3 regions of the Providencia manganoxydans genome follow, and region 3 is predicted to be linked to each of the others. Evidence: predicted binding sites of a transcription regulator. Region 3 holds the regulator's gene; each other region holds the start of a gene.
What was found. Region 3 encodes PurR, which represses purine synthesis genes. Its sites were predicted from a motif close to CANGCAAACGTTTGCNTG; they were not measured.
Positions count from the first base shown of each region.

Region 1: a site for PurR is predicted at 6,031-6,048, ahead of purT (formate-dependent phosphoribosylglycinamide formyltransferase). Genes of this name have one in related genera too.
Region 2: a site for PurR is predicted at 8,275-8,292, ahead of JI723_RS03010 (NCS2 family permease). Genes of this name have one in related genera too.

Region 1 covers NZ_CP067099.1:1,196,832-1,207,776, forward strand. The annotation lists gene JI723_RS05250 (response regulator transcription factor) at 96-725, opposite strand; gene JI723_RS05255 (LacI family DNA-binding transcriptional regulator) at 1,215-2,210, shown strand; gene JI723_RS05260 (glycoside hydrolase family 32 protein) at 2,247-3,701, opposite strand; gene JI723_RS05265 (aminoimidazole riboside kinase) at 3,909-4,853, shown strand; gene rarD (EamA family transporter RarD) at 5,072-5,998, shown strand; gene purT (formate-dependent phosphoribosylglycinamide formyltransferase) at 6,107-7,285, shown strand; gene JI723_RS05280 (GMC family oxidoreductase) at 7,402-9,009, opposite strand; gene JI723_RS05285 (WG repeat-containing protein) at 9,325-9,816, shown strand; gene JI723_RS05290 (carbon starvation CstA family protein) at 10,169-10,945, shown strand, end outside.
Region 2 covers NZ_CP067099.1:687,840-698,784, forward strand. The annotation lists gene ilvB (acetolactate synthase large subunit) at 1-1,574, shown strand, start outside; gene ilvN (acetolactate synthase small subunit) at 1,577-1,861, shown strand; gene JI723_RS02985 (alanyl-tRNA editing protein) at 2,268-2,924, shown strand; gene JI723_RS02990 (helix-turn-helix domain-containing protein) at 2,921-3,478, opposite strand; gene JI723_RS02995 (sulfite exporter TauE/SafE family protein) at 3,706-4,458, shown strand; gene JI723_RS03000 (MFS transporter) at 4,588-5,778, shown strand; gene JI723_RS03005 (ArnT family glycosyltransferase) at 5,820-7,490, opposite strand; gene JI723_RS03010 (NCS2 family permease) at 8,399-9,751, shown strand; gene JI723_RS03015 (Na+/H+ antiporter) at 10,150-10,945, shown strand, end outside.
Region 3 covers NZ_CP067099.1:2,594,525-2,605,469, forward strand. The annotation lists gene JI723_RS11625 (outer membrane lipoprotein) at 1-24, shown strand, start outside; gene slyA (transcriptional regulator SlyA) at 674-1,108, opposite strand; gene JI723_RS11635 (DUF1289 domain-containing protein) at 1,784-2,023, opposite strand; gene gloA (lactoylglutathione lyase) at 2,296-2,703, shown strand; gene rnt (ribonuclease T) at 2,910-3,551, shown strand; gene JI723_RS11650 (Grx4 family monothiol glutaredoxin) at 3,643-3,990, opposite strand; gene sodB (superoxide dismutase [Fe]) at 4,474-5,052, shown strand; gene cydH (cytochrome bd-I oxidase subunit CydH) at 5,126-5,209, opposite strand; gene purR (HTH-type transcriptional repressor PurR) at 5,480-6,505, shown strand; gene punR (DNA-binding transcriptional activator PunR) at 6,509-7,414, opposite strand; gene punC (purine nucleoside transporter PunC) at 7,537-8,760, shown strand; gene cfa (cyclopropane fatty acyl phospholipid synthase) at 9,246-10,394, shown strand; gene JI723_RS11680 (helix-turn-helix transcriptional regulator) at 10,532-10,945, shown strand, end outside.

The DNA of each region.
Region 1 (10,945 bases), 1.4 Mb from region 3:
CGAAATAAAACTACATCAAATAGTTAAATTTTTTGATGTATTAAAGCTAAAAAACTAAATTAATATATTTTTCAGTAGATTTACTTATTATTGGTTCATGAATATCTAGAGTAAGTGTTTATGTATTCATATTCTTGAATTAATTGTGGTAAAGATTTTATCCCAAGTTTGGTATAAATATTTGACCTGTGAACTTCAACGGTTCTTGGTGATAGAGCAAGTTTCTCAGCAGTTTCTTTACTGGTATTTCCTTCTAAAATCATATCCATAATCTCTTTTTCACGATTAGAGAGTCTGTCAAATTTATCGGTTAACTCAGTGAATTTTTTAAGTTCTTCATATTCACTCATGAATTGCTCCATAGCATTACTTACTGAGTGTGCAATATCTGAATCTTTAAATGGAAATGAGAAAAAGTCGAAGGCACCAGATTTAAAACTTTCGCGACAGAGCTCTAAAGAGGGCTTTTCGGAGAAAACTATAAAGGGAATAATACCGAAGTAAGTATTGATATTGCTCAACCTACCAATATGATTACTTTCACTATTTAAGAATATTAATACGCACTCTTTTGCTCCTTCTTCATCAGGGTACGTATAATTACTTGTAAATAAATCTTCATCATTATAGAACTTAAAATTGAACCCAAAAGATTCCATCATTGGTTTCAGCTTATTCTTAATGACATTATCGCTTTCTATGATTACGTGAATGGTGTTATTCATCACCATACTCCTGTTACACTGATTTGATATTCATATAAATTCAAAAAAATACGTTTAACCGATAGCGAAGTAAGCCTATGGTAATATTTTCTCGCTAATTTTTTAGTTTTATTATTAATGTATTTATGAACCTTTACTGACCTTAATTTATATTATATTTCACAGCTAGATAAATTTAATATAAAAGTAGAATTAATGGTTAATATTTGTGTCAGTAAGTAAGAAATAATAAATACCTAGCGGGATATGTAAGTGTTTTTACTTATCCTTAGGTTTGGCTACTTTAATATTTTAGATATGTTATAAAATTTTTTTACACATTGGAATGATAATATCTCAAAATAGTAGTCATAAAAAGCACTAGCGCTAGATTTTGTGTAGTTTCATTTGTAATGATTACGTGATTGCTGAATAAGATGGTAGATGATTTTTATCTCTATCATGTTAGAATTTTCATTTACTATTACATAGCTGAGTGAAAATACTTAAATGGCTTCTTTAAAAGATGTAGCTCGACTTGCTAATGTTTCATTGATGACAGTCTCAAGAGCTATCAATAACCCTGAGCTTCTGAAACCTGAGACCCTTAAGCAGGTACAGGAAGCCATTCGAAACCTTAATTATGTCCCTGACTTTTCAGCTCGAAAAATTCGAGGCAAAGGATCAAAAGTATCAACAGTAGGCGTTTTAGCTCTCGATACTGCGACTACACCCTATTCTGTTGAGATTATTCTTTCAATAGAACAGACGGCAAGGCAATTTGGATGGAGTAGCTTTGTGGTCAACATCACATCAAATGAAGACAATGAGCGAGCAGTAAGGCAATTATTATCTCAGCGGCCTGATGGTATTATTTATACTACGATGGGGTTAAGGGAAGTTTCTATTCCTGAGGGGCTACATAAAAACCATTTAGTACTAGCTAACTGTATTGATGTACAAAAGCGGTTACCGGCGTATATACCTGATGATTACAACGGGCAATATAATGCTATGCGCAAATTAATCGAAAAAGGTTACCGGAAACCATTATGTTTATATATACCAAAAGAAACGTTAGCCGGAAATATACGTAGAAAAGCAGTTGAGTCAGCTTGGTGTGATGCTGGGTTCGCCACTGAGGTATTACAACAGTATCATTTAGCGATGGGCGATGAGCATTATCTCGATGTGGTTGGATTGATTAATAATCATTGTAAAAATGGCCAACCTGATTTTGATGTTGTGGTGTGTGGTAATGACCGTATTGCTTTTTTAGCTTATCAAGTGTTATTGGGCAAAGGGATCCACATTCCAAAAGATGTGGCAGTATTGGGATATGACAATATGATTGGCGTTGGTGAGTTATTTTATCCACCACTAACAACGGTTGTGTTACCTCATTATCAATTAGGGGAACAAGCTGCATTACATATCATTGAGCAACGGAAAAATAATGGTACTCAATATGTTGCATGTGATTTATTAGAAAGGTCATCAATTTAAGGGAACGCTTATTAGCAAACGTCCCCCTTAAAAATATTATTCAACAGCTTTGTTGAGTCGCCATAAAGTCGCTTTGAGTAATTTTGCCGATTGGTTAATCGCAAATAATGTTAAAGCACGTTGGTTTTTTTGTGGATATATACGGCTAGTAAAACAAATTTCCCCCTCATTGATAAATACTTCAAGACTTGATTTGTCAATGAATGCATGGATTTTTAGCTGGCGAGTTTGCGGTAAAGCCGCACTGCGATAATCACTGATTGTATGCTCAGGGTAGTGGCGAGCTAAAACAAGTTGCTGTGATTGGCCATCAATAAAAAATTGAGCACCATTACCAACCCAAAACCCAAATTTCTCCGCGGGGCTATTTTCTAAATCCCAAATTAACTCAACTTCACAAGCTGTCGCATCTTCAAGTAGCATAATTTGGGTGTTTTTTTCAAATATACAAGGTTCAATCTCTATGGCCGATTGGCGAAGAGTGGCGAGTTCTTTAATTGGATTAACGTAGACTTTGCCTTGATCGCTTAATGTGAGTTCTCTCGGAAGAGTCAAACAACCGGACCAACCATGAGGTTTTGATGGCATATGGCTTTCCCACATATCCATCCATGCAATGGCAATACGTCGTCCATCTTTAGATAAAAAAGTTTGTGGCGCATAAAAATCATGTCCATAGTCGATTTCACTAAATTGATTTGTCACTTCGTAACATTGGTTAGGTGACCAGTTACCAACCAGATAACCATTTTGGAAACGATTGCGATATTGATGGTTTTGTGGTTTTTTCCCTTGTGGGGAAAATAGTGTGACAAATTGCTCTCCAAGTGGGAAAAAATCGGGACATTCCCACATATAGACATTTTTATCGTCTGTTTTGGCAAGTATTTGGTAATCTTCAGACCAATTAAATAGATCATAACTATGAAAAAGTAGGACCTGCCCTAGGTCAGAACTATCTCTTGCTCCAACAACCATCCACCAACGCGAATCTTGATACCATACCTTTGGGTCACGAAAATGCATATAGCCTTCAGGTGAGGGGAGCACGACACCTTTTTTTTCAAAATGGATGCCATCATCGCTAACTGCTAAGCACTGTGCCTGATAAATTTGGCTATCATCACCGACGTCTGATAGCCAAATGTGTCCTGTATAAAATAAATACAACTTTCCATCATGGCTGACGGCAGATCCTGAAAAGCACCCATCGCGATCGTACTGCTCACCCGGTGCGAGTGCTATTGGTTGGTGTTGCCAATGAACCATGTCTTTGCTCGTAGCATGTCCCCAGTGCATTGGTCCCCAGTCTGCACTGTAGGGGTGATGTTGATAGAATGCATGATACAGACCATTATGATAAATAAGTCCATTTGGATCATTTAGCCAACCTGCGTAGGTCGCAAGGTGATATTCAGGATAAAACTGCTTATCAAGGGATAATCGAGCAGTTTCAAGTGCTATCGTTGCTTGTTCAATACGCTGTTTCATCAATATTCCTTTTATTTTCAAAATCAATTTTTGGCAAAGCTCACTTCTTTGTATATCCCTAAATATAACGAAGGGGGGATATAACACGTGCGTTGATATTGCTTTTTATTTATACTGCTAGTTATTGATGTTAACGTTAACAAGTTTGTATTTCTAGTGATAATTATCGTAAATGATCGCTAAGTTAGATCTTAGAAAGGAGAAATCATGAAAGTTTGGTCTTTAGGTGATGCGGTTGTTGATTTGATCCCTTTACAGAATATGCAATATGAGGCCTGTGCGGGGGGGGCTCCAGTAAATGTCGCGGCTGGGATCGCTAAATTAGGGCAATCTAGTGGTTTTATTGGTCGAGTAGGGGAAGATGCATTTGGTCATTTTATGCAAAAAACCTTATTTGATTTGGGCGTTGATACCTCATCAATGGAGTTTGATGAATTACATCGTACTAGCACGGTACTGGTCTCCTTACAGGAAAATGGTGAGCGTGAATTCTCTTTTTTAGTTTCACCTTCCGCAGACCAGTTTCTCAGTAATAAAAATTTACCTATTTTTGACAAAGGTATCTTACATTTTTGTTCACTAGCACTGGTTCATCCAGTTTGTCGAGGTTCATTGCTCGAAGCTATGGATAAGATGAAACAGTCAGAGGGACTATTGAGCTTTGATGTCAATATCCGGCCACAAATGTGGGCTGATCCTATTGAAATGCAAACTACCGTTGAACGGTTTGCTCATCAGGCGGATATCTTAAAATTGTCGGAAGAAGAGCTGTTATGGTTAACTGAAGAAGTCTCTTTTGATATGGCGCTTGAAAAGTTAACGGGTTATCCCGCAAGCTTAAAAATTATTACTCAGGGGGCAAAAGGTTGTGTCGTTTTAACACCTAAGCGGCAGATTGCGATCAGTGCGTATCGCGTTGAAAGTATTGATACGACAGGTGCTGGAGACGCATTTATGGCAGGTTTACTCGCGGCGATATCTCAATTTGGCGTTAATGACAGTGATGAGTATTTTTTAACAATCATCACACAAGCCGCAGCCTGTGGTGCATTAGCAACCACTCGTAAGGGGGCGATCAGTGCAGCCCCTTCTCAAGATGAGTTAGCGGAGTTTATTCGTCAGCAACCACCATTACATATTCGTGAACTTTAAAATTTGATAACAATCATTCATTTAGATAAATAAAGGAGTATCATATATATTCTAAATAATTCGAGGTGCAGCTAGATGATAAGTGTCTGTGTGGTTAGTTGTCATACATAAGTATGTGGAGAGTCGTGAATATACCTAGTCACTCAGACTTTAGTCAAAGTGCTGCAACTTGAAGTATAACAAGCGCCTAATATTGATGAATAAGCTCTGGATTATATATGTTACTCAGATCAGGGATAGCATTGGCTATCTTTTCTTATATTCTTTGGGGGATCACACCACTTTTTTATCGCTTGTTACCGGGCGCTGAGCCTTTAGAGTTGCTGGCTCAGCGGGTGATTTGGTCGGTCCCTTTTTTGTTGTTAATCCGCTTTATTATTAAAAATAAAACACTATGGAAGCAGGTTTGGGCTGATAAGCGCTCAATTATTCTGTGTTTGTTTAGTTCGTCAATCATGGCGATTTCATGGGGAGCCTTTACCTACGCATTAACCCATGGTCAGGTTTTAGCTGCTAGCCTTGGCTATTTTATCAATCCGTTATTTTCGATTTTATTAGGTGTGGTGTTTTTGCATGAAAGATTGGTCGTGGCCGAAAAAATGGCGGTATTACTAATTTTTTCAGGAGTAAGCTTTCAAATTTGGCAATATGGTGAGCTGCCTGTGCTTGCTTTGATTATGGGAAGTGCATTTGCGGTTTATGGCCTGATCCGTAAATTTATCCGTTTTGATGTGATCACTTCTTTGTTTGTTGAAGCGGTTTGGTTATTACCAATTGCTTTTGTGATTATTGGGTGGTTATCTGCGAATGACTTGAGTGCAGTCTTTGCAGGTGATTGGTCTATTAAAATGCTCTATATGTTAGCCGCGCCTGTGACCATTATTCCATTGCTGTTTTTTACGGCAGCAATCAAACGTACTACATTGACTGTCATCGGTTTGGCACAATATATCGAGCCAACTATTCAATTTTTATTAGCTGTATTTTTATTCAATGAATTATTTGATTGGATTAAAGGTGTTAGCTTCTCATTGATTTGGCTAGGGTTATTATGCTGTGTGATTGCTTTACTGCATAAACGTTATACGCAGTATCATAAGCGCGTTGCCTATGTGACAGGGCGTGATAAAACGCCTCAATTATAATAAATAATGAATGTTGTCGATCTGTAGTGGTTTAGGCAATCGTTTGCGTATATACTTTATATGAATCGGTTTGTTAAATTGGCGTTTTTACATACAAGGTTATCTAACATGAATCAATTAGGTACAGCGCTTTGCCCTTCAGCAACAAAAGTTATGTTACTTGGCTCAGGGGAGCTAGGAAAAGAAGTGGCGATCGAGTGCCAGCGTTTAGGGATTGAAGTCATTGCCGTTGATCGTTATGACAATGCGCCTGCGATGCATGTAGCACACCGTAGCTATACGATTAATATGTTAGATGGTAATGCGCTCCGCCAACTGGTCGATAAAGAAAAGCCTGATTTTATTGTGCCTGAAATTGAAGCTATTGCGACCAAAACATTAGTGGAGTTAGAGCAGCTAGGTCAAAAAGTGGTCCCTTCTGCAAACGCGGTTTATTTAACCATGAATCGTGAAGGCATTCGTAGGCTTGCAGCGGAAGAGTTAAAATTGCCAACTTCAGAGTATCGGTTTGTTGAAACTCAAACGGATTTTATCGCAGCGGCTCATGAAATTGGGTTCCCATGTATTGTTAAACCCGTTATGAGTTCGTCAGGTAAAGGGCAGAGTGTTATTCGTCATGAAGCTGAACTTGGAGCTGCTTGGCATTATTCTCAAGAGGGTGGGCGCACGGGCCAAGGCCGTGTCATTGTAGAGAAAATGGTGCATTTTGATTTTGAAATCACTCTGTTAACCATCAGTGCAGTAGATGGCATTCACTTTTGCGCACCAGTCGGTCATCGGCAAGAAAAAGGCGATTATCGTGAATCATGGCAGCCCCAACAGATGAGTGAAACGGCCTTAAAAAATGCACAAGATGCCGCCGCTAAAATTGTTACCGCATTAGGCGGTCATGGCTTATTTGGCGTTGAGCTGTTTGTATGTGGTGATGATGTCATTTTTAATGAAGTTTCCCCTCGCCCTCATGACACTGGAATGGTGACATTAATCTCACAAAATTTATCTGAATTTGCCTTGCATGTACGTGCATTCCTAGGTTTTCCTATCGGCTGTATTCGTCAATATGGATCAAGTGCATCGGCCGTTATTTTGCCTGAATTACACAGTAAAAATGTCGTTTTTGATGATATTGCTGAAGCGTTGGGTTCCGATGTTCAATTACGTTTGTTTGGTAAACCTGAAATAGCAGGAACACGTCGTTTAGGCGTAGCCCTAGCAATTGGCGAGTCGATTGATGATGCGTTAACTATGGCAAAAAAAGCGGCTGCAACTGTTAAGGTTAAGGGCTAATACAGATATTTAAAAATTTATGTAGCTAATAATGAATTGGTAGACTAGAGCAACAAATCATTAATGACGATTTTGCTAAAAATAGCCCGCTTAGTTCAGTCGGGCTATTATTAGGATCAATGATTATCCTCTATAATCATTGCAGCTCCGCGTTCTGCAATCATAATCGTTGGCGCATTGGTATTACCGCTTGGGATTTCAGGCATAACTGAGCAATCGATAACCCGTAATTTATCAATTCCATGAACACGTAAGCGTAAATCAGTGACGGATGTCTCTGTATCTTGCCCCATTCGACAACTGCCCACGGGATGGTAAACGGTTTTACAGAAATTACGTACAAACTCTTCCAATGCCGCCTCATCATGGCGAACTTCTGCTGGTGGCATAAGCAACTGTTGGCTGACGGCTTGCAGTGCTTCAGAGTCAAGGACTTGTAAGCCAAATTTCACTGCACGTTTACAACCTTCTAGATCTTCTTGTCTTGCTAAGTAGTTGGCGTGAATTTTTAGGGAGGCTTGTGGATCTTTACTGCGCAGTAGTAATTCACCGCGAGATTTGGGTTGTAAGTAGCCAACTTTTAACGTGTAGCCGTGTGCTGCTGGAAGCGGTTCTCCGGGAACATCGTCCCAACTGTCTAATATCGGTAAAAAGTGGATCTGTACATCTGGTCGTCCTTGACCACAACTATCAATGAATGCTGCGCCTTCAAGTACGTTTGAAGCGAGTAGCCCACTGCGAAAAGCTAACCACTGAAAACCATGCTTTAGTGCATTTACCCCTTGGTCGGCTCCAAATAGGCTAATTGGTTCTTTAGTTGTCACGTTAATTGACATATGAAGGTGGTCATGAAAGTTTTTGCCAACAGGGAGATCGGCAATCGTCTCGATATCTAATGACGATAAATGTTGTTTAGGGCCAATACCCGACAACATGAGTAGTTTTGCTGAACCCATCGCTCCAGCACAAATAATGACTTCTTGGTTTGCGAAAGCTTCTATTTCGTGGCCATTGTTGCCTTGATAAGCAACACCGACAGCAATGCCATCTTTAATGATGATACGATTAACTTGCTTGTTTAGTTTTAATGTTAGCTTATCACTTTGTGCAACACTTTTTAGATAGGTTTTGGATGTGCTGGCCCTTTCGCCATTCTGTGTTGTGGTTTGATAAAAGCCGACACCTTGCTGGCTTTCGCCGTTTAAATCATTAACATAAGGTAATCCCTGCTCTTGGGCCGCACGTATGAAAGCCATTGACAGTGGATGGCGATAACGGTTTTCACTGACAGGTAGTATGCCATCTGTGCCATGGTATTCATTGGAAAGGCTTTCATTTTTCTCTGCTTTTTTAAACCACGGCAAAACATCTTGATAGCCCCAACCATCACAACCATAGACTTGCGCCCAATTATCGTAATCTTGTTGTTGGCCTCGAATATAAATCATACCGTTAACAGAGCTACTGCCCCCGAGTACTTTACCTTGAGCTATTTGCATTTTTCGGTTGTTGGCATGTGGCTCTGGTTCCGTTTCATAAGGCCAACTTTTTTGTGCAATAATTTTTGCAACACCTGCTGGCATCTTGATATATAAATGATTATCACTACCACCAGCTTCAAGGAGTAGGACTCGTGATTGTGTTTCTTTGATCAGCCTTGCGGCGATCACACAACCTGCGGATCCTGCTCCAACAATAATATAGTCATAGTTTTCCATACGCATTTTTCCCCCAGCAAAATCATTAATTCAACAATTATTTTTCATGTTATTAACAATAACGTTTTGTTTTATTAATGTATGAATAATGTGATGATTATGTGAGTGAGTTCAAAATGATTTAGTCAGGTATATGTTTGTTGAGCTATATACTGTGTTGTTTTCATTTTGGTTTATTTGAGGGTGTTTTTTTCTTATTGGTTATTAATAAGTGAATAACTGTTTATTTTATAATTTGTTTTTTCATTTTTTTCCGAGTTTTTTTGCTAAGAAATCCGCTATATTGCTTACATACTGAAAAATCAATATAGGTGTTAAAGCATGATGTTTAATACGGTCACTCAACGTCTATTTCTACTGGTATCTGTGATGCCCTCTATGCTGTTAGCGAATTCATTACATGAACAATATGTTCAACTTTTGGATGCTCCCGAACAACAGCTCAGTTGTTTCGAACCAGACTCATACTATCAGTATTGTTTAAAAAATATTCCTCATCAGGGGCTATTTGTTATTGATAAGCAAGGAAACAAAGTCTATCAGCCTTATTACTTTGATAACTGGCCTGATGAAGCTAAAGATGGGGTTTATCGCATTCGCCAGGGTAATAAAATCGGTTTTGCTGATGAGAAAACAGGAAATATTGTTATCGAAGCTAAATATGATTGTGCTTATCCATTTGAAAATGGTAAAGCCAATGTTGGTACGGGGTGTCAGCTTGAAACAGATGGAGAGCATAGCTGGTGGGTTGGTGGTGACTGGGTATTGATCGATACTCATGGTCATGTAATAACATCGAGTGAGAAACCATAATATTTAATTTAATTAACAATTAACCTTATTATTATCATTTTATTTAATATGATTAACTTATTGATAATGCATGATTATTGTTAAGTTAATCACACTTCTCCTGTTCTTCTTCCTCTGATAAAACCATTCACAGTGAAAAACTGACCGCTTAATTTCATATGTAACCGCTCGCCCTCTCTTTAGACATTCACAAATGGATATTTCGTAACATAGACACCATGGCAGAGCTCAAATATTAAATAGTCGTTCTGTGATGAGAAAGAGACTCGCTTAGCATTAAATAACTAATAAAATCAATTTGTTATTTAATCTAAAACATAAGAAAGTTCGTTTTACCTCAGAAGGGTGTTCTATGAACAAAAATGGTATTTTAAAGCACATTCCGTGGATGATACTGGGTATCATTGGTGCGGTTTGTCTAGGTGTGGTTGCACTTAGACGTGGGGAACATATTAGTGCGCTATGGATTGTTGTTGCATCTGTGGCGGTCTATCTTATTGCTTATCGTTATTATAGTTTGTACATCGCTAAAAAAGTGATGAAGCTTGATGAAACACGCGCAACACCTGCGGTGATTAATAATGATGGCTTAAACTATGTACCAACAAATAAAAACGTTCTATTCGGTCACCATTTTGCGGCTATCGCTGGTGCGGGACCACTTGTGGGCCCCGTTTTGGCGGCTCAAGTCGGCTACTTACCGGGTACGTTATGGCTATTAGCCGGTGTGGTGCTGGCAGGTGCAGTGCAAGACTTTATGGTGTTGTTTATCTCTTCACGCCGTAACGGTGCATCATTAGGTGAAATTGTTAAGGAAGAGCTAGGGCCGATCCCCGGAACTATTGCCCTTTTTGGCTGTTTCCTCATTATGATCATCATATTAGCCGTGCTGGCACTTATCGTAGTAAAAGCATTGGCAGAAAGTCCATGGGGCGTGTTTACCGTGTGTTCTACTGTGCCAATTGCGCTATTTATGGGGATATACATGCGCTATCTACGGCCGGGGCGAGTCGGTGAAGTTTCAGTTATTGGTATTGTGCTACTGATTTTATCTATCTGGTTCGGTGGTGTGATTGCTCATGACCCATACTGGGGACCAGCGCTAACCTTCAAAGATACTACCATCACT
Region 2 (10,945 bases), 1.9 Mb from region 3:
CTTTTTACGATGCTTTAGGGAAAAGTAAACAAATCCGCCATATTCTTGCTCGCCACGAGCAAGGTGCCGGTTTTATTGCCCAAGGCATTGCGCGTACCACGGGTAAAGCTGCGGTATGTATCTCTTCCAGTGGTCCGGGAGCAACTAACCTTGTGACCGCTATTGCTGATGCTAAGCTCGATTCTATCCCATTGGTTTGTATAACAGGGCAAGTACCCTCTTCAATGATTGGGACGGATGCATTTCAGGAAGTCGATACCTATGGTATTTCGATTCCAGTCACTAAACATAACTATTTAGTTCGTGATATCAATGAGTTGCCAAAAGTCATTTGCGATGCATTTCGTATTGCAGAATCAGGACGTCCGGGGCCGGTTTGGATTGATATCCCTAAAGATGTACAAACAGCAACCATTGAGCTTGAAGCATTACCTGAAATTCAGGCAAAAGATAAAGCGCCTAGTTTTGATATGGAAAAAGTCCTGCAAGCAGCCGAAATGATTAATCAGTCCAAGCGACCTGTTCTCTATTTTGGCGGTGGGGTGATTAGTTCTGAATCGACTGAAACAGCGGTTGCTTTTGCTGAAAAAGCCTCATTGCCAACCACCATGACACTTATGGCGCTGGGGACGCTTCCTATGCGCCATCCGCTTTATTTAGGCATGTTAGGTATGCACGCCGCTCGTAGTACTAATATGGTGATGGAAGAATCTGATTTACTCATTGTTATTGGTGCACGTTTTGATGATCGCGCAATTGGTCGAGCAGAAAAATTTTGCCCTAATGCGAAGATCATTCACGTTGATATTGATAAGGCGGAAATCAGTAAAATCAAACGCCCTGATATTGCGATAAATGCGGATGCAGGACAAATTCTTGAGTTATTGTTGCCATTGGTTGAACGAAATCAACGTGAAGAATGGATAACTCGTGTTAATGAATTGAAGCAGAACTATCCATTAAATTTAAGTGAGGCAGATAATCCATTAACTCACTATGGCTTAGTCTTAGCGGCGGCAAGAGCGGCGGGTGAAGAAGCGATAGTGACTACGGATGTTGGGCAGCACCAAATGTGGGCTGCACAGGTTTATCCATTGTCACGTCCACGCCAATGGCTGACTTCTGGCGGTTTAGGCACGATGGGCTTTGGCTTACCCGCAGCAATTGGAGCGGCTTTAGCTAATCCAGATAAGACGATCGTTTGTTTTTCAGGTGATGGCAGTTTAATGATGAATATTCAAGAGCTTGCTACCGCAGTTGAACATCAATTGAATATTAAAATTGTTTTGATGAATAACCAAGCGCTAGGCATGGTTTATCAGCAGCAAGAGCTGTTTTTTGACAACCGCATTTATGCAGCTGCTTATCCATATCAAACTGACTTTATTAAGATAGCGGCGGGGTTTGGTTTGCAAACCTGCGATCTTAATACCGAAGCCGATCCTGAAATGGCGCTTGAAGCCATTATGAACACGAAAGGTCCTTGCTTAATTCATGCCCTGATCGATGTGAACCAAAAAGTTTACCCAATGGTTCCCCCAGGTGCAGCTAACATTGATATGATCGGAGCGTAATTATGGTTTTTGAACATCACCCTATTGCTTTGGAACTTATTGTCCGTAACCATCCAGGCGTTATGTCACATATTTGTGGCTTATTTGCTCGTCGAGCATTTAACGTTGACGGTATCCTCTGTATGCCAATTAAAGATAAAGATGAAAGCCGCATATGGTTGTTGGTACAAAAAGATGAACGTTTGTCGCAAATGATTAATCAAGTTGAGAAATTAGAAGACGTTAGAGAGGTTCGTTTTAGCGACGATCTGCGGTTATTTGAGACAATGCAAAACTACCTACAATAGGTAGGTTAGACTTCAATTTGAAGTGCTTTTTGTTAAATACGTGATGATTATGCTGCCATCGGTTTATTCATCTGCCATCTAGCAGCGTCTTGAATTATTCAAAGTATTTATACTCGTTATACTTCAAGTTGCAGCGTTGTTGACTACGTTCACTCACGCCAGTCACATCGTTTTCTATGCTCCTAGCGATTCGTTCACTTGTCGCCTAGCTGCACCTCGAATTATTTAGAGTATACATATTCAACCTACACTCACCCTGTAGGTTGAATTTTTTTGTGGGTAAATGACACAATCAAAGTACATTTGTTCGTTTTTAAATGATTGGTGTTTCCTAAAGCGAACAATGGTGATATAACAAGCTAAACATCACCGTACTATTAAGTCACCATTGCGAGGTAGATTATTCATGCAAAACAATCTTTATCTTACTGAAACTTATCTTTGTGAAATCCAAACAACCATACTAGAACAGGGACAAGATGACGAAGGTCAATGGGTTGCGCTTACTGATAATATTTTTCATCCTCAAGGTGGAGGGCAGCCCGCAGATACGGCTTGGATTAATGAACAACCCGTTCGTATTAAGAAACATTTGAATGGTTTGGTTGTGGCTTATGTCGCTGAAGAGCTGAAGGCAGGTGTATCTGTAACTGCTAAAATTGATCAAGAAAAGCGTCAACATTATGCGGCGTTGCATACAATGGGGCACTTATTAAGTTGGGAAATGGCACGTTTTGGTTGGAAAGGACAAAAAGGCCATCACTTTCCAGATGAATCACGCGTTGAATTTAGTGCCATTAGCGATGATGCGATCCCACTTGAACAATTAAATGATCAGCAAATCGAGCAGTTAGTGAATGAAAGCTTATTGGGTGATCACCGTGTATCCATAGAACAACGAGGAGATCTGCGCTTATGTAGTGTGAGCGAAGGCGACGAAGTACCATGTGGAGGAACGCATGTAGATTCACTGGGGAAAATCTGCCAATTTGCAATTAAATCAATGAAATTCAAAAAAGGTACTCTACGTATTAGCTATGATGCAAAGCACATTAATGATTAGATACCATCACTAAGGTGTGAATAGGTCATCACGACGGTTGCATTCAGTTCCCCCTCCATACATAAGTAGGAATGGGGGAAATCGCAGCTAAAGGCATAAAAATCGCCTTCTTCTAACAAGACAGTTTGTTCGTTTTTTAAACGCAACATTAATGAGCCGGTATGCAACATAATGTGTTCATGGGTACCGCTCATATGAGCAGGGCTGTTAATGACAGCACCGCGTTTCATATTGAGTTGCCAGATTTCTGAAATATTGCCCATATTAATACGAAACTTGAATTGTTGCGTATAGTCGCCTTGCATTGGTGTTGATTTCACTAAATAGGGGTAAGCTTCGTGCTGGAGAGTGAAGAGGTCACTAAGAGGAAAACGTAGTGCGATCGCAATGGCTTCTAAGGTATCAATTCGCGGGTTAGAATCCCCTGATTCTAGTTTTGACAGTGCCGCTTTTGAGATCCCTGATAAGCGGGAGAGTTCATTTAATGACAGACTTCTTGCTTGTCTCAATAAACGTACTTTTTGTCCAATTTTAATATTAATTTTTTTGTCCACGATTTGCTGTCCCTGAAAGTGAAACTATGCTGTAAATTCTAACATAATAGCCATTTTATGCCAGAAAGGTATTGTTGATAAAATAATCTTTTGGAAATGAAAATAAATTACCTTAAGTACCTTATTTAATCGTTAACTTAAATAGTTCATGAAAAATAATGATGAGGCTATTTTATTTTTCTAGAAGAATTTATAGTGGATAAAAATCTCTCTTATAGGGTTTCACTATGCCATTTGATTTCTTTTCTTTAGAAATGATGATTTGTTTTATCACGTTATTATGTGCTTATTTAGTTTTTGGGATGGCTGGCTTTGGTTCTGCATTGATTGCAACACCAGTATTAGCAATGTATTTGCCATTAAATATGATTGTCCCGATATTGGCGCTGATCGATTTAACAGCAGCGCTGCTTAATCTAATAAAAGATGGTAAAAATGCAGATTATCAGGAAATAAAATGGATTATTCCACTTATGGTGGTTGGTAGCTTGATTGGCGCCGCTATCTTGCTAAAAACACGTCCTGATATCTTGGTTTTACTGTTAGGTATTTTTGTTATCTTTTATGTACTGCATTCATTTTTCTCAAAAAAAGGTCAATCACATTTTTCGAAAGTGCTAGTGATCCCTTTTAGTTTAGTGGGTGGGGTGTTTAGTGCATTATTTGGTAGCGGTGGCTTTATTTATGCCATGTATCTATCCAGTCGTATTGCCGATAAGCAACGCTTTCGCATTACACAAATGACATTAATTGGTTTTAGTACTTTAACGCGAGTCATTATATTTTTGGTTATGGGAGTGTATGTTAATACTGATATTTTATTAATGGCCTTAGCTTTTTCTCCTGCAATGCTACTTGGTATTTGGGCAGGGCGGCATATAACGCTAAAAATATCGCGAGAAGCTTTTTTAAAAATTATTAATATTATTATTTTAATTTCAGGGATTACCTTGTTATATCGCTATTTCTTTATCCTATAAAAATATAAAATATGCTATAATCACCGTTTCAATATCTATGACCTATGGTTATCAAAAACAATCATAGGTTTTTTACCTATTAAATAGACTAAAAATGGATGTTTTCGCTAGAAAACAATTGACATCACAATGAGCTCTGATAATCAGTGTTTACCGCATTTTCGCTATAGCCCTTCTTTTGCTATTTTTACCATTACAACCAGTATTGCCGTCATTGGTATCGTGATTGGATTAAGCATTCCAATGGTGGCTTTACGCTTAAATAATTATGGCATTAGTGAGCTATATATTGGCATTATTTCTGCCGCCCCTGCACTAGGGATGTTTTTAATTGCACCTGTTGTCCAACGCATCGTGTATTGGTGTGGAAAACGACAAGCCATGCTGATTGCAACCGTAGTTTCTGCAATTAGCCTGTTACCTTTGTTGAGCTCATTGCCATTATGGTTATTGTTTCCTTTGCGTTTGATCACAGGGTTAGCAAGTGGAGTATTAATTTGCTTAGGTGAAACATGGATAAATGAGCTATCCCCTGAAAACCGGCGCGGTCGCATTCTTGCTATCTATACAACCGTTTTTACGGTTAGTCAGTTATTAGGCCCTTCTTTTATTGCTTATTATGGTGTTGAAGATAAGTCTCCATTATTAATTTGCACTTTGCTGCATGTGATCTCTGTTGCTCTGTTTTTAATCATGGATCAAAAAATAGGCGATCGTATTTCTGCAACCGCTAGAGAATCGAATTTTTCAATTATTCAGTTTGTTAAAGTTGCCCCAGGTATATGCGCCGGTATCTTATTTTTTGCTTTTTTTGATGGCACGATTTTATCTATGTTCCCGATTTATGGGATGGGAATGGGGCATACGGAAGCTATCGCAGCAATGATGATCAGCGCTATTTTAGCGGGTGATGCAATTATGCAAATGCCATTCGGCTGGTTAGCTGATCATATGAACCGTGAAAAGCTGTATCGTATTTGTGGCGTCGCCACATTATTTGCCAGTTGTATGCTACCACTGCTGATCACCCATACTTATTTAATTTGGGTATTGCTGTTTGTATTAGGGGCAACCGCAGGAGCAATTTATACCATTGCTTTGGTTCAAATAGGGCAATACTTTAGTGGTAATGACCTCATTATAGCTAATGCGGCAGCAGCCATGTTATGGGGTGTTGGTAACTTATCGGGGCCACTATTAGCAGGAGTGGCGACATCGATTTCCCCATCGGGTTTACCTTTATTACTTATCGTAATTGCCGCACTTTTTTTATGGTTTACCCGCCGTAAATATAGTGCACAGGTCGCTCAAGAAGCTTAATCGTCATTAATTGGGTGTCAATAATTACACCCAATCTCCACTTATTCGATTGCCTTATAGACGACCAAATTCTCTGTAAATTCATCAGGACGATGATTGGTCCAAAATAGCGTCATACCTGATGGTGGTGGGTTAATCTGTTTTGATAAGACGATTAACCAACGGCATTGTTCAGGCTTTTCGAAACGATCTTGTCGTTGATGTAAGATTTTTGTGTAGTAATACAGCATTGGCGCTTCTGATTCACCAATGTTATCGGAAGCCATGCAATCATCAGCTTTATAGTTGCCTTTTAGTTGCTGGTTTAAGTCAACAAATACAGTTTCAAAACCTTTACTATAATCAATCCAGCCTACAAATAAGCTTAAGATCACTCCCCACATAATACACATACCGAGCGCCCAGTTTTGTATAGCGCGTAATGCAATCTGTGGGCTCACAAAGAGACTTCTTGAAAACCACACGGTAGTTAAGAGAAGTGCGCCGATAAATCCCCATATTGAAAATGACATTTGGTAGCTCATGGGGAGCCATCTGCCAAATGGGGCTAGCCATGTTGATGCTTTATCTGCTAAAGCTACGAAGTAGCAGGCCCACAAAAAGATAATCAATAGGGACCATAACATGGCTGAAAAATGGGAAAAGATGCGCAAGATTTTTTCAGGTAGGCGTAACAGGGTATGCGTACCCAGTATCGCCAGCGATGCAATAAAAGGGAGTAGGTAAAGTGCACGTCCACTAGCAGAAATTTGTAAAAGTAAGATCCCTAACAAAGGAAACATGGTGACCAAGTAAATATTGGGATTGTGTAAGCGTTTTAATGGATTTCTAAAAAAGTAAAGAACGGCCAGTATCCCTGATGGCAGAGCAAAAAAAGCAACAGCGGAAGGGATACGGGTTAAATTTGCTTTAGCTCCTAGTTTTTCAACGGAAAAACCTAAGAAGCGACCAATATTGTTTTCCCAAATCCATGTGATAAAGAGGTCGGGGTGCTGGCGGTATAATAAAATAGGCCAAGGCAAAATCAATAAAAGAGCAACTAACCCAGCAATAATTGCCGGTAACCAGAACATTTTTTGACGACATTGAGGCAGGAAGATGGGTGCAAGTAGTAGACTGAGCCATAGCACACCAGGTACAAACAAGCCTTTTGATAACATTGTGATTACGGTGCCAATCATTAGCCATAGTGCAGACATAATGATTTTTTCTTGGCGTATCAGCCCTTGAATACCATATAAACCAATAGTTGCTCCTGTAATTAACGCCACATCGGTGAACATATCGTGGCTGTGCCGTAAGATACCGGGAGCGCAGACATACAAAGCAAAAGCAATCCAAATACGTTTGTCATTGAAATCATTGGTATTAAAGGCACGACGAGCAAGTAAGATAAAGAAGGAAAAATTAACGACCATAAACAGCAAACTTGCACTACGCGCTGCATCATAAAGTGGCATAAATCCAGACAATAGATGAGAGGTTATGGTAGCAACCCAGTAATAAAGAGGAGGCTTCTCCATAAAGGGTTCACCCGCATTGGTGGGGACTAGCCAGTTACCGGTTTCAAACATGGTTTGAATAATACCAAAGCTGTAGTTTTCATCTTGTTTCCACGGGGTATGCCCATAAATACCAGGCAAAAGGTAGATAATTAGAAAACCAACAAATAAAATGAATGACAAGTTCTTAGGTAATGATAATTTTTGCATTATTTCTACAGTGAATATATATTCGCGATTGATAGTTTTTGCTGAAATTGGATTCTATCTTAGTGAAATTAAATTAAAGCTCAACAATGGAAAATTTTAATATTATGAATTTAAAGTTAATTTTAATTTAATTTATCATGGCTAGAGTATAGGCTAACAAAGAAAAATGCTTTCTAATAAATGTCATTCATAAAACTGATTTTTTAATAATTAAAATCGAATATTTATCATTCTTTACGAAAAACGTCTTTAATTATAACAAAATATTTATTAACTACACTTAAATGGGGTATGAAATCTATTTTAGAACTTAAATATGGCTATATTTAAGCACTTAATTCTCTGTCATGTATGACTTTTTTGAATATACTCGTCATCCTGCAAGTTGCAGGGCTTTTTGTTAAGACATAAGAGACTACGCGACGCTCGCGATTATCTATGCTCCCCCGACTATCTTCGCTTGTCGCTTAGCTGCAACTCGGCATATGCTGCTATGCTTCATGTTATCGCACCGTTCGTCAAGGCATCGTGATTATATTCATTCGTTACTCCTCATCTACTGCTGTATTCTTCTCGTGTTCCATTCATTTGGCGATTAGCCGTGCTTAGGGGAGTTTTAAGTAGATGGAGATATTCCAAGCGGATTTTTAGAAACAAGAGTGGTAATTTAACTTAAGTTATAGGTAATTTGGACTATCACTCGACTTAACTCGAAAACACTTGATCATCACGCCTATTTCGATTGATAATTGCACGCTTCATTATCCGCCATCCCGTATCAATAAAGCCAAACGATTGCGTCACGAACCATTCACTGAGGTCATGTCTTAATGGATCGTTCTGTTTTTTAAAAAGGTAATCGTTTTCGTCAGTGGGTGTGGTCGCGTTTAGTCATGTTTAGCAGGGGTATCTCCATGTCTGGCCAACAGGCTTCAACCAATTGTAAATTGGATAAATATTTTAAAATTTCAGCGCGCGGCTCCTCCGTTCGCCGTGAAATCATTGCGGGTTTAACCACCTTCTTGGCAATGGTCTATTCCGTCATTGTTGTTCCCGGAATGTTAGGACAAGCAGGTTTTCCTCCTACCGCCGTGTTTATTGCGACTTGTTTAGTTGCTGGTTTTGGCTCACTGCTGATGGGGCTATGGGCTAATTTACCTATGGCGATTGGCTGTGCGATTTCATTGACTGCATTTACCGCTTTTAGCTTGGTATTAGGACAACAAATTAGTATTCCAGTCGCTTTAGGCGCAGTGTTCTTAATGGGATGCTTATTTACCATTATTTCTGTCACGGGGATCCGTAGTTGGATCCTACGTAATATGCCAATGGGAATTGCGCATGGTACAGGTATTGGTATTGGCTTGTTTTTACTACTCATTGCAGCAAATGGTGTTGGTTTAGTGGTTAAAAACCCGAATGCAGGCTTACCTGTTGCACTTGGTGATTTTACGTCTTTCCCTGTATTGATGGCTCTCGCTGGTCTAGCTGTGATTTTTGGTTTAGAAAAACGCCGTGTACCGGGTGGTGTGTTGTTAGTCATTATTGCGATTTCAATCATTGGCTTGATTTTTGATCCTGCGGTCAAATACCAAGGCTTCTTTAAGCTACCGTCTCTGGGAGAAGATGGCTTATCGCTGATTTTTAATATGGATATCATGGGGGCTTTACAACCAGTGGTATTGCCAAGTCTATTGGCACTTGTGATGACTGCGGTATTTGATGCGACAGGTACCATTCGTGCGGTTGCTGGTCAAGCCAATTTGCTAGATAAAGACGGTCAGATCATTGATGGTGGTAAGGCTTTAACTGCCGACTCCGTCAGTAGCATTTTCGCAGGGGCTATCGGTGCATCTCCAGCCGCAGTGTACATTGAATCAGCAGCAGGTACTGCCGCTGGGGGGCGTACAGGTTTAACTGCTGTCGTGGTTGGCGTTCTGTTCCTTTTCATCCTCTTTTTATCTCCGCTATCGTATTTGGTTCCCGCATATGCAACAGCACCGGCTTTGATGTATGTGGGGTTATTGATGCTAAGTAACGTGTCTAAGTTAGATTTTGATGACTTTGTTGATTCAATGTCTGGTTTATTATGTGCCGTGTTTATCGTTCTTACTTGTAATATTGTTACAGGTATTATGTTGGGCTTTGCAGCACTTGTGATTGGGCGTATTTTTGCAGGGGAATGGCGTAAGCTAAACATTGGAACTGTGGTTATCGCAGTGCTTTTGGTGGCGTTTTATGCTGCTGATCTGGCAATATAGCACCGTTTAATCTGTTATGGCGGTCATGATGACCGCCCTCTAATGTATTATCGCGATTAATCTTAAAGTTTGAATAATTTTCCCGACTAAGCATCAGTTAACGATAGAATATACTCTAAATAATTCGAGGTGCAGCTAGGCGACTAATGAATGAGTCGCGAGGAGCATACAGTAGTATGTAACTGGCGCGAATGAATACAGTCACGATGCCTTAACGAAAAACGCTGCAACTTGAAGTATCACGAGTGTAGGTATAAGGCGGTGAATCAAGTAAAACCTGCGGGTTTTCACGAGTTGCTGGCTACTGAAAAATTTTATGGCCTAACGAGTTACCAAATATTCTGTTGCGATGGGCCATATTTGGGTTTTGGTTCGTTTAGCTAATCAGTAAGGGCAACATGGAAATTTTCTTTACTATTCTTATCTTGATCTTGGCAGTTTCTGTTTCTGGTGTAGTGACAAAAGTCCTCCCAGTTCGTGTTCCATTACCCTTAATTCAAATCGCGATAGGTGCCTTGCTTGCATGGCCTCAGTTCGGCTTGCATGTCACATTTGACCCTGAATTATTTATGGTGTTACTGATCCCACCTCTACTATTTGTTGATGGTTGGAAAACACCAACACGTGAATTTTTCCAGAATGGTCGAGAGATATTCATCCTTGTGTTAGTACTGGTATTGGTCACCGTTGTGGGGATCGGTTACCTAATATATTGGCTGATGCCGGGGATCCCTTTAATTGCTGCTTTTGCACTTGCGGCGGTACTCTCACCAACCGATGCGGTAGCACTCTCTTCCATTGTCGGTAAGGGGCGTATACCTAAGCGCATGATGAGTGTGCTAGAAGGGGAAGCATTGATGAACGATGCTTCCGGCCTTGTGGCTTTAAAATTCGCGGTCGCTATTGCGATGGGAACCATGGTGTTCTCCGTTTCAGGGGTGACTATCGAATTCTTCAAAGTGGCTGTGGGGGGCTTATTAGCGGGTGTCGTGGTGACATGGGTATACAGTAAGTCTTTACGTCTAATGAGCCGCTGGAGCGGTGATGATCCCGCAACACAGATCGTCTTTATGTTATTGCTACCGTTCGCATCCTACATGATTGCAGAGCATATTGGTTTTTCAGGCATTTTAGCTGCGGTAGCAGCAGGGATGACAATTACCAAATCAGGTGTGATCCGTAATGCGCCACTGG
Region 3 (10,945 bases):
ACTGTTACTGTTTCGCCTCGCTAATATTAGTATTAGAATATGTTCACCGGGTACTCTCGGTGAACATACATGTTTAGTTTGGGTTATGTGAAGCTCTTTTTTAAATACTGCTATACTCGTCCTATTTCAGATTGCAGCGTTGTGGACGCGATTCACTCGTGCCAGTCACATAGTTTATATGTTCCTCACCGTTCGTTTACTTATCCCCCTTCTGCTCCTCAATTTATTTCGAGTATATATATCAAACCATCGCTTTGTTGACTCATTCGCTCACATTATTCATATATCTATATGATCATTGTGTTAGGCTCAATCAGTCTCCTAGCCAATAGTGATATAATTAGAATATAGAGCTTCATATACAATTGTTAATTGAATTTTAGTTATTCATACTTATTCATACTTGCTGTGTTTACTTATCCCTCAAAAAACGGTTAATCTGAAATATCGTATTTTCATTAAATTTCATGATGTTTTGGCTTTAATAGCCATTTATATTCAATAAAACAGTTAAACCATTAACGATTTATCATTAAATAATAAACCATATTAATAATTAATTATAAAATCAATTTACTTTATAAACATCAAAAAATAGATATCATCAGAAAAAGTAAATAATCTTTCAAAATAATTTAAATTTGAATAATATATAGGTCATAATATTTCTAGATTATAGATCTCCTTGTAAGCGAGAAATGTTTTTCTCTAACTTTAAAAGTAGTAATGATAACTGCCCTAGCTCATCAGCAGTGATATTACCTAAGATTTCTTTACGCGTATTGTCAATAACTTCATCAACCGTTTTAATAAATGGCTCAGATTCATCAGTGAGCTTTATTCTCTTAGCACGTCGATCATTAACACAAGTATGACGAGAAATTAATTTCTTTTCCTCTAACTGATCAAGCGTTCGTACTAGTGAGGGCTGTTCAATGCCAATCGCTTTTGCCAGTTGGATCTGCGACTGTTCTGGCGGTAATTGACTAATATTATGTAAAGTAATCCAATGTGTTTGTGTTAATTTAAGCGGTTTTAAGCGATGATCAATCAATGATCTCCACATGCGAACAACACGCGATAAATCAGTTCCTATTTGTGACTCCAATGTTCCCTCCTTATACAATACTATTTGGTTTAACAAATATACAAGTTATAAATTATATTTTAAATTATATATTAACTCCTTCTTGCCATGACAACCAATTATTATGAAAAACCATGATAAATACCTATTTATAGTCAATGTCAATCATTTGATTCGTGATATCAATCAACTAGCAGAATTCACTCGTTTTATATATTAAAATCCATTTTATTTACTCACATAAACTATCAATTATCTTGTTAATAAGAATAGCCTTACTCCTGTTTCAAATCTATCTATTTTAACCCTTATAGTAATTACAATTAACAATAAAAATAACAATTCTCAATTAACCCTTTAAAAACAATAAAATATAGTTAATCTTAAAATCATGTTATTTGGGGTTATATTACTTCTATTTAATCATTATTTTGAATAAATAAAAATTAATTGAAGAGTGTAAATGCAAATTAATAACAATGAATTAATTAACAATTAAATCATACTAAAAAAATACTAAACATTGCTGAATGATAAGAGAGCAGCATGCTAAGTTCATTAAAAAACAATATAATGAGTAGCCGATAAATATAATCATCATATTTCAACGTAAAATACTTCAACTTGAAGTATTTTGAATATAAAAATTATACTTGATAGATATTCAATCAATGGAAGGCTAGGTAGGCGAACCGGTCAAAACAGCTCTTGTTGTGCTGTAGGTGGATCCTCTTGTGTTTTTTTTATCGCAAGCGAACGCATATAACGCTGGCGACATAAACGTAAAATATTACGCTTCTGGGGATCTGTAAATTTTAACCAACCAAAACGCTCTTCACGAGAGCGATAGCAACCTCGACAATAGCCTTGTTCGTTAGTTTGACAAATTCCGCGACAAGGGCTCTGGATTTCAAAAAACTCAAGTTGCTCCGCCATGTAAATACCACCTAACGATAAACATTAAATAATGATATACTCCATAAATACGATTATATCTATCATTTACTAATAAAAATTAAATAATTCGAAGTACAGTTAGATGACACCAATGTGTACAAGTGACGCAATATGAGCTTGTTCGACAATAATACTGCAACTTGAATTACCTCAAGTATAAACCCATTTCGTTGTGCTCAAGAGCACAGATACGTTATATTAATCGTTAAAACGATTCAGTTTCACTCAGTTACTTTTTAGGGAGTCTTAATATGCGCTTATTACATACCATGTTACGTGTGACAGACATGCAGCGTTCGATTGATTTTTATACCAAAGTATTAGGTATGCGATTACTGCGTACGAGCGAGAATCCTGAATATAAATATTCATTAGCATTCGTTGGTTACAGTGATGAAAGTGAAGGTGCTGTCATTGAGCTCACCTATAATTGGGGAGTTGATAGCTACGAATTAGGTACGGCTTATGGCCACATTGCCCTTGGCGTCGATAATGTCGCTCAAACCTGTGAAGATATCCGTCATGCAGGAGGTAATGTCACACGTGAAGCAGGCCCGGTAAAAGGTGGTAATACCATTATTGCTTTTGTTGAAGATCCTGATGGCTATAAAATTGAATTAATTGAAAATAAAAGTGCTAGCAAAGGTCTTGGCAACTAATTAATTCGAGTTATTTAAGTTAAGCAGTAAATATTACTGCTTAGCTTAATACTATTAATAATTCGAGGTGCAGCAAGACAGCCAGTAACAGTAGTCACTGAACCTTAATGAAAAAGTGCTTCAATTTGAACTATGACGGGTATATGCAAAATTTTACTGGGTTTGGCATAATAACCAACAACTAGAAACTCTAATATGAATGTCTAATGTCTGATAAAAATAATCCAAATGCACTGGTGAGTCGCTTCAGGGGCTATTATCCTGTTGTTATTGATGTTGAAACTGGTGGATTTAACGCTAAAACAGATGGCCTACTCGAGATAGCCGCCATCACCTTAAAAATGGATAAAGAGGGTTGGCTATCACCCGATGAAACACTCCATTTTCATGTCGAACCATTTGAAGGGGCAAACTTAGAGCCAACAGCCTTAGCATTTACAGGAATTGATCCCACAAATCCCCTACGTGGCGCTGTCAGTGAATATGATGCGCTCCATGCTATTTTTAAAATGGTACGAAAAGGTATGAAAGCCACTGATTGTAACCGTGCCATAATCGTCGCGCATAATGCAACGTTCGATCATAGTTTTGTCATGAATGCAGCTGAACGTGCGGGCCTAAAACGCAATCCTTTTCATCCATTTGCAACTTTTGATACAGCTGCACTAAGCGGTCTAGTCTTTGGTCAGACTATCTTAGCAAAAGCGTGTGTTACCGCAGGGATCCCCTTTGATGGTAAGCAAGCACATGGTGCGCTCTATGATACTAACCGTACAGCCCTACTTTTCTGTGAATTAGTCAATAAATGGAAAAAGTTAGGTGGGTGGCCATTAGCCGAACAAGACTAGTTGATTCAACGTCTCATAGCAAAAAACCGTATTAGCCAATCAGGGACTAATACGGTTTCTTAGAATTATTTAGACTATCTCTACAGGGAAATTACTCTGCACTTGCCTCATCAGCTGAGCGATACTTATCAGCTGTTTCTTTAATCAGTGCTTGTAATTCACCACGCTGATACATTTCCATGATAATGTCACAACCCCCTACTAACTCACCATCAACCCACAATTGTGGGAACGTTGGCCAATTAGCATATTTTGGTAGTTCTGCACGGATATCAGGATTTTGCAGAATATCGACATAAGCGAAACGTTCACCACAAGCAGATAGAGCTTGAACTGCCTGAGCAGAAAAACCACAGCTAGGAAGCTTAGGAGAGCCTTTCATGTACAGCAGAATTGGATTTTCTTTGATTTGGCGTTCGATTCTTTCAATTGTCGTCATTTTTTTACTTCCTTAAAGCTTGGGTGCTGGTTTTGCAGTCAGTAAACAATCGCAAATGCAGATGATGCAACTGTTACTAAGCGAGAATATTTGACCGAAAATATTACTACACATTGTTTCATACAATATGCCAGTTTTACAGGGGCATTACTATAACACCCTCAAATAGAAAAAGGGATTTTTTCTCTATCAGTCTTTTAAAGATAGTTAAATCAAATTAGCTTTATTCTAGCAAACGCATTTTGTGATTTTAGGCTTTATTATCTATATGATTTTACGATGTATTTATATGCTGAATTTGTTAATATAGTACAATGATGCACATGACCATATTTTTATTGTGGTATAATGCGCTAATGACGATAAAATGATACATACAGTGCGCTATATTTTAGTATGTACATGATTAAAAAGACAATTACTCGCTCAACTTTGAGCATCACACCCATACGTGTTGTTTAAAACGCAAACAAGGAGTACGCAATGTCATTTGAACTACCCGCTCTACCTTATGCAAAAAATGCACTAGAACCTTATATCTCTGAAGAGACGTTAGAGTACCACTATGGCAAACATCACAATACTTATGTTGTTAACCTCAACAACTTAGTAAAAGGTACCGCTTTCGAAGGTAAATCCCTAGAAGAAATCATTAAAACTTCTGATGCTGGCATTTTTAACAATGCTGCACAAGTGTGGAACCACACTTTCTATTGGCACTGTTTAGCACCAAATGCAGGCGGCGAACCTACAGGTAAAGTTGCTGATGCAATAAATAAAGCATTTGGTTCATTCGCTGACTTCAAACAACAATTTACCGATGCAGCAATCAAAAACTTTGGTGCCGGTTGGACTTGGTTAGTGAAAAAAGCAGATGGTAGCTTAGCAATTGTTAATACATCTAATGCTGCAACACCAATCTCTGGTGATGATAAGCCTATCCTGACAGTCGATATTTGGGAGCACGCTTACTATATTGACTACCGTAATGCACGTCCAAAATATTTAGAAAACTTCTGGTCACTCGTAAACTGGAAATTTGTTGAAGAAAATCTTGCTTAACTGATTTTTGGCAACATTTAGGGCGAGCAGTGCTCGCCCTTTGTGATCTTACCTTTGCTATTTAAAGGCAAAATTAAAAAATATGTATTGCAAATGTGATGATCACTGCCAAAGAACCAATTGCTGCTAATAATCCGAATTTAAAATCTGTATCCATGAGTTCCTCTCATTATCAAGAACAGTTAACCAGCCATTTGACCCTATACTGTATAAGGTTAAATAAGTATGACATGACGATTTATAAAAACCAGTGTCTATATCACAGGTTATAACATCAATTATTTCTTTTGTTTTTGCGCTAGATCAGACAAAATCCATAACAAATCGCTAAATTATTGCCAGTTAAGTAACTATGCCTCAATATGCTGGTAATTTTTAATAAGTATTCATAACAAGACCGATTATTGGTCAGGAGTTTTTTTTTCCCATGGCAACGATTAAAGATGTGGCGAAGCGTGCTAATGTCTCCACCACAACTGTATCCCATGTAATTAATAAAACGCGCTTCGTAGCCGATGATACTAAGGCTGCTGTTTGGGCTGCGATAAAAGAACTCAACTATTCGCCAAGTGCTGTTGCTCGTAGTTTAAAAGTTAACCATACTAAGTCGATTGGCTTACTTGCCACATCGAGCGAAGCCCCTTATTTCGCAGAAGTTATTGAATCTGTCGAAAACAGTTGTTATGAAAAAGGTTACACACTCATTCTTTGTAACTCACATAATAACTTAGGTAAACAGCAAGCTTACTTACAAATGCTTGCTCAAAAACGTGTTGATGGCCTTCTGGTGATGTGCTCTGAGTACCCAGAAAAGCTCATTAGCATGTTAGAAGATTACCGTAATATCCCTATGGTCGTTATGGATTGGGGGACGTCGCGAGGTGATTTTACTGATAGCATTATTGATAATTCATTTCATGGTGGTTACTTGGCGGGTCGTTACTTAATTGATCGTGGGCATCGTGATATTGGGGTGATCCCAGGCTCACTTGAGCGGAACACGGGGATTGGTCGCCTCACCGGCTTCCGAAAAGCAATGGAAGAAGCCAAAGTCACTTTACGTGATGAGTGGATTGTACAGGGAGACTTTGAACCTGAGTCCGGCTATAAAGCAATGATGCAAATCTTAAGTAACAAACAAAAACCAACAGCGGTCTTTTGTGGTGGTGATATTATGGCTATGGGAGCCATTTGCGCTGCCGATGAGATGGGGCTGCGTGTTCCACAAGATATTTCTATCATTGGCTATGATAATGTGCGTAATGCACGCTATTTTACCCCTGCACTCACCACTATCCACCAGCCCAAAGAACGTCTAGGCCAAATGGCCTTTACTATGCTACTCGACCGTATCGTGAATAAGCGTGAAGACGCACAAACCATTGAAGTGCACCCACGTTTAGTCGAGCGCCGTTCTGTTGCTGATGGACCATTTATTGATTATCGCCGTTAACCGTTAAGGTGCTAACCACTCAGCGTTGAGAGTTTGACTGTCTCCAAGATATTCAAGTAACCAACTCAACGCTGGTGATGTATTTTTTTCAACCCAAGTTAAGCAGCAAGGGCTTGGTGGAAAAGGCTGTGATAACTCTAATGGGACTAACTTACCCTGCGTACAATACGGCGCTGCGCGATGTTCCGGAACCATGCCGACACACAGCTCATTAACTAAACACACCATACCATCTTCCCAATAAGGTACCACAAGGCGCCGTTGGTTATCTAATGCCCATGTATCTCTTTTAGGAAGATTTCTTGAAGTATCTTCAAGGCATAAACTCGGGTAATCACGCATTTGATCATCTGTTAGTTTCCCTTCAATTTTTGCCAATGGGTGATTTGGCGCTGCAACACACCACCATGACATAAAGCCCATATCACGAAAACTGTAACGTTCTCCGATGGGTGAAGCTCTGGTTGCCCCAATTGCTACATCCACTCGACCATCAGCCAATGCATCCCATACACCATTAAAAACTTCAGGGTGAATATATAATTCGATATCCGGAAAATGACGATAGAAATCTAATATCAGTTGCTGTGTCCGTTGAGGTTTCACAATACAATCAACAGCAATACTAAACTGCCCTCTCCAACCATTAGCTGCCTGTTGGCATTGATGACGCGTTTGTGTCATTTTTTTGATGACTGAGCGCCCTTGCTTGATAAATATCTCCCCAGCTTCCGTCAAGACGACATCGCGATGACGGCGTTCAAATATTGGTACAGCAAGCCATTCCTCCACTTGCTTAACGGTATAGCTAATTGCGGAAGGGACACGATGTAATTCCTCTGCTGCGCCACTAAAACTCCCGGTTCTTGCAACCGCATCAATCACTTCTAACGCATGCGCTGACCACATAACGATACCTTTCAAAAATTTTGATAGCAGGATCCAAATATTACCGTTTCACAATGTAAAAATATAGCCTATACAATAGCGTACATATTAACAATTTTGTAAACTCTAGAAAGTAAATCGCTATGACAAATACTGTGACGAAAAACTCCCCAGGTTTTATGCTCTACCTTGCTGGACTGAGCATGTTAGGGTTTCTAGCCATCGATATGTACCTCCCTGCATTTGGCTCTATGCAAACGGCATTAAATACCACTGAAGGGGCAATTAGCGCCTCCTTAAGTATCTTTCTTGCTGGTTTTGCCTTCGCACAACTGCTATGGGGACCTTTGTCAGACAAACTTGGACGCAAGCCTATTTTAATTGCTGGCTTATTACTGTTTATTCTCAGCTGCTTAGGTATTCTTTGGGTAACCGATGCGACACAGTTACTGATCCTACGTTTCTTGCAAGCTGTTGGCGTTTGTAGTGCCGCTGTTCTTTGGCAAGCATTGGTTATTGACCGTTATGATGCGGCGAGTACCCAAAAGGTATTTGCATCTATTATGCCGCTCGTTGCATTATCACCGGCATTGGCGCCATTATTAGGTGCATGGGTATTGGAACATTATGACTGGGAAATTATTTTTATCGTTTTAATGGCTGTGGGTATTTTATTATTACTTCCAACACTGTTATTAAAAAACGTCACCCCCAAAGCGATGACTACTGACGCGACAGAAAGTAAATCTATTTCCTTTTTCACTTTACTGAGCTCACGTATTTTTAGTGGGAACGTTTTAATTTATGCATCTTGTAGTGCAGGATTTTTTGCTTGGCTAACAGGATCACCGTTTATTTTACGTAATATGGGCTTCAACCCAGCAGATATTGGATTAAGCTATATTCCACAAACATTAGCGTTTATTGTCGGTGGGTATGGTTGTCGTTTTATTTTAATCAAACTACGAGCTGAAGTATTATTTCCATTACTATTAGTAGGTTATGCAGTCAGTATGATTATCTTATTTTTAATATCTATGTATGCTGAACCAACACTGACCATGATACTAATACCATTCTGCTTTATGGCAACCATGAACGGAGCCTCTTACCCAATAGCGGTATCCAAAGCATTGAATGCCTATCCACAAGCTAGCGGTAAAGCTGCTGCTTTGCAAAATTCTTTACAACTTGGGTTATGTTTTTTAGCCAGCCTCTTGGTTTCAGCGTTACCTTTCGACCCACTCTTAGCCACCACAGGGGTGATGGCGGTGACAATAATTCCGATGGTTATCGGTTATTTTCTACAACATACAAAAGATCACTCTAAATCATCACAAAAAAGCTCTGAATATCAGCCGCAATAACTACTTTTCTGATCAGCCACTGTATTTTAGTGGCTGATTTTGATAAAAAATCAAAAATTGACACTCTTTATTTGACCTTCCAGACATTATTAGAAACTCTAATTGCGCGTATTTACTCTAAATTTTACTTTTCTATCAAAAGTGACATTTTTCGCCATTGTTAAATAAAATTATCACTTCTATACTCGGAGAGTACTTAGTCCGAAGTGATTTTTGAGTTAATACTGTACTCTAAATAATTCTAGTCACAGCGAGGCGATTAATGAATCAGCTGTTAGGTGCGTACTAAAGTATGTAACCGACGCCTATGAACGTAGTCACCGTACCTAATAAAAGGTCCTGCGACTTGAAGTATGACGAGTATACTCAGGGTCAATAATATTTATTACCAAACCCTGTCTTTGCGAAGCTATTTCTTCGCAGCCCTACACTTTCAGCAAGTTAAAATTCTATCTCAAAAACCTTCATCTCAAGTTGGAGAGCATATGAGCACTTGTGTAGATGAAACCAAAAGTAAAGTTTCAAATTGGCAAAGAATTGCAGAATCGTTATTAAGCCAAGCTGGCATCGAAATCAACGGTTCCCGCCCATTTGATATTCAAGTTCATAATACCGATTTCTTTAAAAGAGTTTTGCAAAAAGGCTCTCTGGGCCTCGGTGAAAGTTATATGGATGGCTGGTGGGATTGCGAGCGTCTTGATTTATTTTTCTATAAAGTCTTACAGGCGAAACTCGATACTAAGCTACCCAATAATCTTACTGATATAATGAAAGTCGCAATGGCGCGCCTAAGGAATTTGCAAACTCAGAAGCGTTCATGGATTGTCGGAGAAGAGCACTACGATTTAGGTAATGATCTTTTCACCCTAATGTTAGATCCTTATATGCAATATTCCTGCGGCTATTGGAATGAAGCAACTACGCTTGAGCAAGCGCAAATCAATAAATTAGATTTGATCTGCCGTAAGCTACAAATAGAACCGGGTATGCGCTTACTCGATATTGGTTGTGGTTGGGGAGGCCTTAGCGCTTATGCTGCACGTTATTATGGCGCATCCGTCACTGGTGTCACTATTTCGAAAGAGCAACAAAAATTAGCTCAAGAGCGTTGTAGTGGGCTTGACGTTAATATTATTTTACAAGATTACCGTGAATTAAATGATAAATTTGATCGGATTGTTTCAGTTGGCATGTTTGAGCACGTAGGCCCTAAAAACTATTCCACTTATTTTGATGTTGCACGTAAGAATATTAAAGATGATGGTTTATTTTTATTACATACCATCGGCTCAAATAAAAACAAAGTGAATGTTGATTCATGGATTGGCAAATATATTTTCCCAAATGGAGTGCTCCCTTCTATTGAGAATATTGGCCAATCCAGTGAAGGGAAATTTGTCATGGAAGACTGGCATAATTTTGGTTCTGATTATGACAAAACACTAATGGCATGGTATCAGCGATTTTTAGACAGTTGGCCTGAGCTTAGCGATAATTATACGCCACGCTTTAAACGCATGTTCACTTACTATTTGAACTCATGTGCTGGGGCATTCAGAGCCAGAGATATTCAATTATGGCAAATCCTTTGGAGCCCTAAAGGCGCTAAAGGAGGAATACGCGTACCAAGGTAATTCGTTATTAATCAACCTGAACTAGGGCGCTATCTTTTGATATAGCGCCTTAGTTCATCTATAAATACTATTTTCATTAGTTTTTCCCCTAAAAATGGTTATCATGGGCTAATTATATAACTCACCATGGGTAAGCTATGCTCAAACAGTATTATCCGCCTGCTGAATTGAATGGTTTTATCAGCTCAGTGTTAATTCTTAAAAAATTTACGGTACCAATAAAAGTGTTTCCGGGTACTGGCGCGGAGATTTGGGTTTCATCCAAAGAGTTATGCATATCTACTGAAAACCATATAAAAACAAATAAATATCAACTTGTTATCCCTCGCATTGATACCTTCACAGCTAAACCGAATAATGGAAATTTGATGGTATTGCGTGTTCGCCATGATGCGGTGCGTTTTCTGCTCCCTGAACGAACATTATCTTATACTGATAAGCCAACCGCCTTAGCTGACATTTGGCAAGAGCCTTGGTATCTAGATTTAGCAAATTCCTCTTTTAAAGGACTGTTAGACTGCTTTGTCCGTACCAAAGCGTTAAAACAGCCC